Regions from separate parts of the Erwinia sp. 2186 genome, predicted to be linked through region 1. Evidence: predicted binding sites of a transcription regulator. Region 1 holds the regulator's gene; the other holds the start of a gene.
The links. The regulator CRP, encoded in region 1, controls carbon source genes, mostly activating them, when cyclic AMP is high. The targets are predictions, from matches to a motif close to ATGTGANNNNNNTCACAT.

Region 1 (5,089 bases):
CTCCAGCCGCTGTTGGCAACGCTGCAACGCAACCTCACAGGCCTGCAGATAACGCTCCGCCAGCGACGAGGTCAGCATGGTGTGTTCCCGCGCCAGCGTGGTCATGGCATTGATATGCTCGACGATAAACTGGCTGTGCGTCACCCACAGTTTCATATCCGCCAGATAGCTGGGATCAAAGCCTGGCTCCTGCATCGACTGATTGAGCGAGTTGAACAGGGCGTTGTGCGCCTGATTAACGCGGATACGCTGATAGGCCAGCTTTACCGGGTCCTGTTCATTCCCCAGCAATAACCGCAGCGCATCCTGATAGGTTTCCAGCGCGTCATGCGCATTCTGCCGCAGCAACCCGCTTTGCCATTGCGGCCACAACCAGATGGTACCGCCGAAGGCAATCAGGCAACCCATCAGCGTATCCAGTAAACGCGGCAGCAGGAAGTCTGCGCCGTTAAGCGAGAGCAGCTGCAACGAATACACGGCGGTGACCGTAAAGCCAATCATCGCAAAGCCGTAGAATTTACGGATAAACAGGTAGCTGATAAGGGTGATGGCTAACATCACCAGCAGCACGATGGATTCGGGTGCCTGCAGGCGCAAGGTCACCGCGGCAATCACCAGCCCGGCCAGCGTGCCCAGCGCACGGTGCTGGATGCGGACGCGGGTTGCGCTGTAACCGTTCTGGCTGACAAACATGACCGTCATCAGGATCCAGTAGGGTTTGGGCAGATTAAAGAACAGCGCCAGCGAACTGGCAAAGGTGAGCATCACCGCGAAGCGGGCGGCGGTGCGCAAGGCGGCCGATTTCAGCGACAAATAGCTTCTGATGGCCGGCAGCAGCGGCAGTCGGCGCTGCCGGTCAGCCATCAAATCGCGCTGATAAAGGGGACGCTGGGTACGCAGCACCCGACCAATGCGGCTGAAGTGGTAATAGCAGAAGGTGCCCACCGGGTTATCCGGATTCTGCCGTGAGATCTTCTCCAGCGCCTGAAGCTGCTTATCCATGGTGAAGCGCTCGGGCAGCTTGTGGTAGAGGATATCGTCGGCCAGTTCACGCAGCCTGGCAGCGATGGTCTGCGCGTTCCAGCGGATCACCGCTTCGGCATGGCTTTGCTCCACCAGCTTTTGTACTTCTTCCGGCTGATGCAGGCTGACGGAGATGTGCTCCTGCAAATCCAGCGCGATTTGAAACGCGCGGGTCAGCCGCTTGTGGTGATTGTTGTTGGTGGCTGACAGCATATGCATCTGCTGATAGCAGGTGGTGATCAGGTCGACCGCTTTTTGCTGGCGCGCCAGCAGCGGAGGCAGGGCTTTCTCCGGATCGGTGAGTTTGGTCAGCAGGGTGTATTTCGCTTCGCAGTAACCCGCCAGCTCGCGATAGAGCAGGCTTAAGGTTTCCCGCAGCGGCTGCTCTTTCCACAGCCAGAACCAGACCCAGTTGAACACGCCGTACCAGATGGTGCCGAGCACGTAGAGCATCGGCGGTTCCCACACCGGCATGCGTCCTGCCAGGCTAAGGGTGAAGATTGCGGCTATCAGCGAGCCGGGCAGCAGGCGGCCATGCAGCGGGCTGATTTCACCGGTGACGCCCAGCAGCATCGCCATCGAAAACAGGATCACGGGCAGGGGAACGTGGTGACCGGCAAGATACTGGATCAGGAAACTGCTGAAGGCGAACAGGCTTCCGCCAACGATCAGGCGTTTGAAAAAGCGCTTATGAGGAGTATCAAGGCCAGCGAGGTTGCAACAGGCAGGGACTAAGGAAAACAGCAACCCTTTTTGCAAGTCGCCCAGTAGCCATCCCATCGCTACCGGTAAACAGAGCACCAGCGTCTGGCGCAATGCGTAGTTGATCTCCGGGTGATAAATCAGTCGACGCCACATCACTCCACACCAAATAAAAAGGCGCAACACCAGGTGTTGCGCCGTGGATCAGAGCCGATTAGCGAGTGCCGTAGACAACGATAGTTTTACCGTGTGCCGAGATCAGGTTCTGATCTTCCAGCATCTTCAAAATGCGTCCCACTGTTTCACGAGAACAGCCAACGATTTGCCCAATTTCCTGGCGGGTGATCTTGATCTGCATCCCATCCGGGTGCGTCATGGCGTCCGGTTGTTTTGCCAGGTTCAGCAAGGTCTGCGCGATGCGACCCGTCACATCGAGGAAAGCTAAATTGCCCACTTTCTCAGAAGTGACCTGCAAGCGATTCGCCATCTGTGCAGACAGGCGCATCAGAATGTCAGGGTTAACCTGGATCAGCTGACGGAATTTTTTGTAAGAGATTTCAGCCACTTCACAGGCTGTCTTCGCGCGTACCCACGCGCTACGCTCCTGACCTTCTTCAAACAGGCCAAGCTCGCCAATAAAGTCGCCCTGATTGAGGTAAGACAGGATCATCTCTTTGCCTTCTTCATCCTTGATAAGCACCGCTACTGAACCTTTGACGATATAGTAGAGGGTTTCTGCCTTTTCACCCTGATGAATCAGCGTGCTCTTGGATGGATACTTATGAATATGGCAATGAGACAGGAACCATTCAAGTGTCGGGTCTGTTTGCGGTTTGCCGAGAACCATTCGCTGTTATCCTCTGTTGTAATCGTGCCTAAATACAGGGGCAGAGTTCCCTGCCAGGCGTTGAAATAGTCAAGCGTTTCCCATCAGGAAATTTATTCGGGCCTCTGTTAAAAGCCTGGCTCGTTATGCGATTCGTTTCGTCGTGCCTGTAGAGTACTGACGAAAATATTACAGCTTTGTTTGTAGCACAGCTTTCAACGAGTGTCTTGTGTTGTCTCGCTTCAGCATAGTGCGAAAATTGCCGCATTGCCGTTTTTCTGCCTAAAGCGTAATCTGGCGATAACTGAATGAATTAGAGGAAATTGTTATGCAGGCTCGAGTCAAGTGGGTTGAAGGGTTAACGTTTTTGGGAGAATCCTCATCCGGGCATCAGGTTCTGATGGACGGAAATGCGGGCGATAAAGCCCCGAGCCCGATGGAGATGGTGTTGATGGCCGCGGGCGGATGCAGCGCAATCGACGTGGTTTCCATTCTGCAGAAGGGCCGCCACGACGTAAAGGATTGCGAAGTGAAGCTCAGCTCCGAACGCCGTGAAGAGGCCCCGCGCCTGTTCACCCACATCAATCTGCACTTTATCGTCACCGGCGTGGCCTTAGGCGATAAAGCGGTGTCGCGTGCCGTCGATCTCTCCGCGGAGAAATATTGCTCGGTGGCACTGATGCTGGGCAAGGGCGTGGAAATCACCCACAGCTATGAAGTGATTGAGTTACCGGCGTAAGTCATCCCATCAAAGCCCTAAGCCCCGTGCCCGCGGGGCTTACTCTATTTTCTTACCCTGGATCAGACGCTTCACCAGCGGCCCCATAATCAGCTCCATCGCCAGCCCCATCTTGCCGCCCGGCACCACCAGCGTATTAATGTGCGAGATAAAGGATCCCTGCAGCATCGACAGCAAATACGGGAAGTCGATATCTTCCAGCGCCTGGAAATGGATCACCACAAAGCTTTCATCCAGCGACGGGATACCGCGCGCCGCGAACGGGTTAGAGGTATCCACCGTCGGCACACGCTGGAAGTTAATGTGCGTGCGGGAGAACTGCGGCGTAATAAAGTTGATGTAATCCTCCATGGATCGCACCACCGAATCCATCACCGCTTCGCGTGAGTGGCCGCGTTCGCTGGTATCGCGCACCAGTTTCTGGATCCACTCCAGGTTCACGATCGGTACCACGCCAACCAGCAAATCAACCTGCTGCGAGACATTGTTCTGCGGCGTCACCACGCCGCCATGCAGCCCTTCATAAAACAGCACGTCGGTCGGTTCCGGCAGGGGTTGCCACGGCGTAAAGGTTCCCGGAACCTGATTCCAGGGGACCGCTTCATCATAGGTGTGCAGATATTTGCGGGATTTGCCGCTGCCTGACCGGCCATATTCCGCGAAGGTCTGTTCGAGCAGGGCGAAGTCATTGGCTTCCGGGCCGAAATAGCTGATATGGCGGCCCATATCGCGCGCTTTACGGATCGCCATATCCATTTCAGGACGGGTATAACGGTGAAAGCTGTCGCCTTCGACTTCGGCGGCATGCAGATTCAGCTGCTGGAAAATTTTTCTGAAGGCCAGGCTGGTGGTGGTGGTTCCCGCCCCGCTGGAGCCGGTGACGGCAATAACCGGATGTTTGGCTGACATGCGCATACCTCCCTGAGTAAAGTCACATCGATCACGCATTGGTACCATGTTTCGCGCACGGGTGTCATCTTTGCCACTCTCTGATGCCAAAAAAGCAACGCTGCGCCGCATTTTTGCTGCTTCAATTCGGCCACGAATATCCGCAGACTGACAAAAATGATGCAGGAGAAGGTGCCAGATGAATATGCCGTCGTCACGCTGGTGGTGGGATCTTTCCACCCGAGAATTCAGTGAGCTGGACATGGATAAAGTGATCGCGGTGCTGCCGATTGGCGCCGTCGAGCAGCATGGTCCGCACCTGCCGGTCCGGGTGGATGCCGCCATCAACGCGGGCATTATTGCGCGCGCGGTCGAGTTAATGCCGGCGGATTTGCCGGTACTGATCCTCCCGGCGCTGCCGGTGGGGAAATCCGATGAGCACCTCAATTTTCCCGGCACCTTAACCCTTCCTTATGAGGTGTTGGGTAAAGTCTGGTTTGAGGTGGCGAAAAGCGCCTGGCGTGCCGGGATCCGTAAACTGATTTTCTGGAATTCCCATGGTGGGCAACCGCAGCTGATGGAAATCGTCTGTCGCCAGCTGCGCATCGAACTCGACCTGTTTGCGGTCGGCGCCAGCTGGTTCCGCACCATTGATTCTTCCGACCTGTTTAGCGCGGAGGAGTTACAGCACGGCATTCACGGCGGGGAATCCGAAACCAGCGTGATGCTGCATCTGCACCCGGATTTGGTGCAGATGGACTATGCGCAGAACTTTGTTTCCGCCTCGGTGGCGCTGGCGGAAACGGGCGGTATTCTGACCCCGGAAGGCGGCGTCGGCTTTGGCTGGATGGCGGAAGATCTGCATCCGTCCGGCACCACCGGCAATGCGGCGGCGGCAGATGCTGAACGCG
Region 2 (5,089 bases), 780 kb from region 1:
GACGATGCCATCCTTTGCAGAGATTCAGGCGCTGGTGGCCTTGCTGGCGGAGTTTCCCGGCACTCCAGCCTGGTTCTCTTTCACGCTGCGTGACGGGGAACACCTGAGCGACGGTACGCCATTAAGCCAGGTCGTCAGTGTGCTGGAGAGTTGCCCGCAGGCCGTTGCGCTGGGACTGAACTGTATCGCGCTGGATAAAGTGACGGCTGCGCTGCAGACCCTCAGCTCACTGACCAAAAAGCCGCTGGTGGTCTATCCCAACTCCGGCGAGCAGTACGATGCGATCAGCAAAACCTGGCACAGCGATGCCTCAACCTGTACGTTGATCGACAATCTTTCTGCCTGGCAGTCTGCCGGGGCTAAATTGATCGGTGGTTGCTGCCGGACAACGCCAGCTGATATCGCCGCGATCGCCCAGCGCTGCCATTCACGATAAGCCGCTAAAAATTTGTCTTATTACGCCCGCAATGGTCGGGCGTAATTAATGAAAACCCGTCAGACTCCGCTTAGACTATTCTGAATATTTAAATTGGCAGGAATGCATATGAGAAGGCTTTTGCTGGCGCTGGCTTCAGCGTGGTTATTGAGCGGATGTGCCACCATCGTTGGCGATCAGACCCAGGACGTTTCCATCCAGACCTGGCCTCAGGGCGTGAAATTTGTGGTGCAGGATGAAACGGGAAGGGCCGTTGCAGAAGGGATTACCCCTAAAACAGTCTCACTGCTGAAGTCTGACGGCTCGTACCTTGGCAAGAAGAAATACACGCTGCAACTGGAGCGCGCGGGTTATGTGCCGCAGACGATCCCACTGGAAGAGAGAGCCAACCTCTGGTACATCCTCGGCAACATTCCGCTGGGTGGCATTCCTGGCTGGCTGTTTGTCGATCCGTTTAATGGCGGCATGTACAACATCCATCCGGAAAAAGTGAATACCATTATGAATCCGGTGGGCGCACGCGGCTAGATGCGGACAACCAGGGGAAGATCGCTCTTCCCCTGGTTGCGCGTTCTGACGGGTTCAAAACCGACCCGACGCTATTGTGCCGTTGGGTTCAGCATCACGTGAGCGGGTTTATGTTTTGCCAGATACTGCTGCTGGAAAATGCACATGCGAATGGTGTTACGGTATTCGCCATTAATAAAGAATTCGTGGATAAGTTCGCCTTCAATATCGAAGCCTAATTTGGTGTAGATGTGAATGGCTTTCTTATTTTCTTTATCGACGATCAGGTACAGTTTATACAGGTTCAGCACGGAAAATCCGTAATCCATCGCCAGCTTGACGGCTTTACTGGCAAGGCCTTTGCCTTGATGGCTTGGGGCAATGATAATCTGAAATTCAGCACGTCGATGAATATGGTTAATCTCAACCAGTTCAACCAGTCCCGCTTTATCCCCTTCAAATTCCACCACAAACCGACGTTCGCTCTGATCGTGAATATGCTTATCGTAGAGATCGGACAGTTCCACAAACGCTTCGTACGGCTCTTCAAACCAGTAACGCATAACGCTGGCGTTGTTATCAAGCTGGTGAACAAAACGCAGATCTTCACGTTCGAGAGGACGCAGTTTTAAGCCATCTTCGGCAGGCATGGGAGACATATAAGTTCCTTTTATCAGATGCAATATTGCTGAGGAATTATACGTCTGACGGGAGGAAATGGCACGGCGTAAGCGTAGAAACAATGACGCCAGCACGGTTTCCGGTGCTGGCGTTTAGAATGTGTTTAAGGCATCAGAAGTTGTAGCCAGCGACCAGGTAGTAACCCCAACCGGTGGATTTCACTTCAAACTGACCGTTACCGAAGTTCAGCTCCTGGCCATCAGCCCACTGTCCGCCGTTGTGGAAGTAACGCGCCACGAACGAGTAATGCCAGTGATCGTAACCCAGCGAGAGGATATGGCTGGAAGCGATAGAGTTGCTGGTACGGGACGGGCCGGTCTCATCACGCAGATCGGAGCCCCAGTCAAAGTTGGTGAAGCCGATGTAGCTCAGATTTCCGCCCCACAGGCTGGTAATCGGCACGAAGTATTTCACCTTAAAGCGATAGCCATCCCAGCTGTTTTCGTTCGCTGCACCGTAGTTTTCCCACTGGTATTTGGCATACACGTTCAGTGAAAGGCCAACATCTGAGTGGGTATCGATATCGGTACCCAGACCCATGAACCAGGTGTTCTGGCGGTTATCGCTGTTACGGCCCATATCGTAGATATAGTTGTTCGCGAAGTACCACTCTTTGAACGGGCCGAAGCTCAGGTCCGTGTTGGTCAGCTTGTCGATAGAGAAACGAGGTTCGATTTCCATAAACAGCGGGGAGCCGTGGTCAAAGATACCGTTAGCATTGGAGTTACCCACGCCGAAGAAGTTAGTCGCATCGATATAGCCGTAGAAATCGAACCAGTCTTTTTTGGCGAACGCTTCGTATTCCAGATATACGTCATTATTGAACTGAGGTCCGAAACGGGTGTGGTAGCTTCCCACCACGTTGACGCTCTGATGCCACCAGTCGGAAACATACTCCGGCGAATCGGTAGCAGCAGTTGAAGAGGCACTATAAGAGAGCGCTGCGAGTGCGCCAGCCATCAGAATTTTATATTTCATTATATTACCACAGGCTTAATGACCCTTTTATGAAGCCACTGCGAAGGTCTTATTAAGTCGTCAACAGAAGAGGAAAGGGTGACTGTTTTCACAGCAAAAAACACCCGCGATGAATGCTGCGGCAGTGTGCCGTCATCCGCGCTTAAGGAAATAGATATCGCTCACACTTGTCAAACCTTGTTTCATTTCACTTTAGGTAAAGTGTGATGGGTGTCACAAATATGTTTGACCGGATGGTCTGAAAGGGGATTGAGGACAGGAAGGGGGTTTTTTGAGCCAGGTAATCGTTTGCATCGCTGTTTAAGGTAGAACAGGCAAAAAGCGGAAGTAGAATTAGCGATTCTGCCGTGGGAAGAGAAGGGGAATGGCAGCGGCTTATAATAAGGTAAGCTTATGGATAGTGGCGTTTTTAGCGTCGCGTCATCCCTGGCGAGATGAGCCCTTTTTGGTTTCATTAAGAAGATCGCGGGGAGTGATCTCCTTAATAACACCTGCAAAATAGCCGCAGAATTTTACCGGGGCAGAATCATCTACTCTTCGTCGCGTTCTTTATTTGCCCGCTGACGTTCGTAATAGTCATCTTCCGCCGTAATGATTTCATCCATCAGCGAGTCCATATCGACTTCATGAATCTCTTCAACGAACAGTCCTGTCAGCGGCGTTTCTGGGGTTAACTTGCCGTCTTCATACAGCAGCCAGATTTCTTTCGCATAACGGGTTTTAAGCAACTGCGGAGCAAACTGACCGTAGTACGCCGTGATGTTATTCACGTCACGCTCGAACATGGCTTCAGCATGGTTATTCGCTGCAGCATCGACAGCCTGAGGCAAGTCGATAATGACCGGGCCTTGCGCATCGAGCAGTACGTTAAATTCCGACAGGTCACCATGCACGATACCGGCACACAACATGCGTACGATATTACGGATCATGGTATGGAAATCAGTCACCGCGCTTTCTTCGGACATAGTCACATCGCTAAGACGTGGAGCCACCATGCCGTCTGCATCCGTCACCAGTTCCATCAGGAGCACGCCGTCGATACAAAGATAGGGCTGAGGGACTCGTACGCCCGCTTCTGCCAACCGGAACAGCGCATCCACCTCTGCGGTTTGCCAGGACTCTTCCTGCTGCTTGCGGCCGAATTTAGAGCCTTTCTGCATCGCACGGGAGCTACGTGAGTTACGGACCTTGCGGCCTTCCTGATACTGCACGGCCTGCTTAAAGCTGCGCTGTGTCGCTTCCTTGTACACTTTGGCACAATTGATCTTGTCACCGCATAACACAGTGTAAACGTCGGCTTCCTTTCCGCTTTTAAGGCGTTGGAGCACATCGTCTATCAGGCCATCATCAACCAGAGGTTGGATTCGGTTTGGGATTTTCATGCGGCTTTATACCTTATTTCAGCCAGGTTACGAAAGATATCAGGCACAAAAAAACCCACAAGGTTTTCACCGTGTGGGTTCTCAGGACTTCATCGAGTGGGTCTGGTAACCATCGACCAAGAATTTGGTGGAGCTGGCGGGAGTTGAACCCGCGTCCAGAATTACTACACCGTCGGCACTACATGCTTAGTCCAGTCTTTACATTCGCCGGTTAGCTGCGAACGGACACGCCACTAACCAACTAGCCTGATTAGATTTAGTGTTTCAGCCCCAGGCAGGACATCCACACGAGTTCTTTTGTTTTTGACCTCTCTTGATCCCCGTCCTAAGAACGGAGGCTAGGGAGAGAGGGCTCTGAGCAGGTTATTAAGCTGCTAGTGCGTAGTTTTCGTCGTTTGCAACTATTTTTTTGCGGCTTTTAACGAGGCAAACCGCCCCTCGGCATGCTCCTAGGGCTTCGCAAATCCTGTCGAATCCAGAATCAGCCCCAAGTACTACTGTGAAGCAGTATAACAGAAAAACCTGTCGCTACGCCATAGGCTTAGCGATTTGCGTGTTTCATAATACGTGCTTTGTCGGTCTTCCATTCGCGATCTTTGATGTCACCGCGTTTGTCGTGCTCTTTCTTACCTTTGGCTACGCCAATCTTCAGCTTGGCCCAGGCATTTTTCCAGTACAGCGATAAAGCGACGATGGTGTAACCATCACGGTTGGCTTTATCGAACAGGATTGCCAGCTCGCGCTCCTTAAGCAGAAGCTTGCGGGTGCGGGTAGGGTCGCAGACCACATGCGAGGATGCGCCAATCAACGCCTGGAAGGTTGCGCCGAACAGAAAGGCTTCGCCATCACGCAGCATGATGTAGCTTTCGCTGATGTTAGCCTTTCCTGCGCGGAGTGATTTGACTTCCCATCCCTGGAGCGACAGTCCCGCTTCGAATTCATCTTCAATGAAGTATTCATGGCGGGCCCGTTTGTTCATGGCAATGGTAGCGGAACCGGGTTTATGTGCTTTTTTCTTAGTCATAGTGCCACTTAGTTTACATGAAGCAGTGATTGAAGGCATCCCCTGTAACAAACGAGACGGGGAAAAGCGCTATTTTAG

Region 2: a site for CRP is predicted at 2,804-2,821, ahead of ACXKZG_RS05545 (nucleoside-specific channel-forming protein Tsx). Genes of this name have one in related genera too.

The regions. Positions count from the first base shown of each region.
Region 1 covers NZ_CM173824.1:424,072-429,160, forward strand. The annotation lists gene ACXKZG_RS01895 (YccS/YhfK family putative transporter) at 1-1,881, opposite strand, end outside; gene crp (cAMP-activated global transcriptional regulator CRP) at 1,940-2,572, opposite strand; gene ACXKZG_RS01905 (OsmC family protein) at 2,880-3,290, shown strand; gene ACXKZG_RS01910 (phosphoribulokinase) at 3,330-4,199, opposite strand; gene ACXKZG_RS01915 (creatininase family protein) at 4,378-5,089, shown strand, end outside.
Region 2 covers NZ_CM173824.1:1,202,192-1,207,280, forward strand. The annotation lists gene mmuM (homocysteine S-methyltransferase) at 1-436, shown strand, start outside; gene ACXKZG_RS05535 (hypothetical protein) at 545-964, shown strand; gene speG (spermidine N1-acetyltransferase) at 1,036-1,593, opposite strand; gene ACXKZG_RS05545 (nucleoside-specific channel-forming protein Tsx) at 1,736-2,602, opposite strand; gene ACXKZG_RS05550 (PA4780 family RIO1-like protein kinase) at 3,133-3,987, opposite strand; RNA gene ssrA (transfer-messenger RNA) at 4,113-4,476, opposite strand; gene smpB (SsrA-binding protein SmpB) at 4,529-5,011, opposite strand.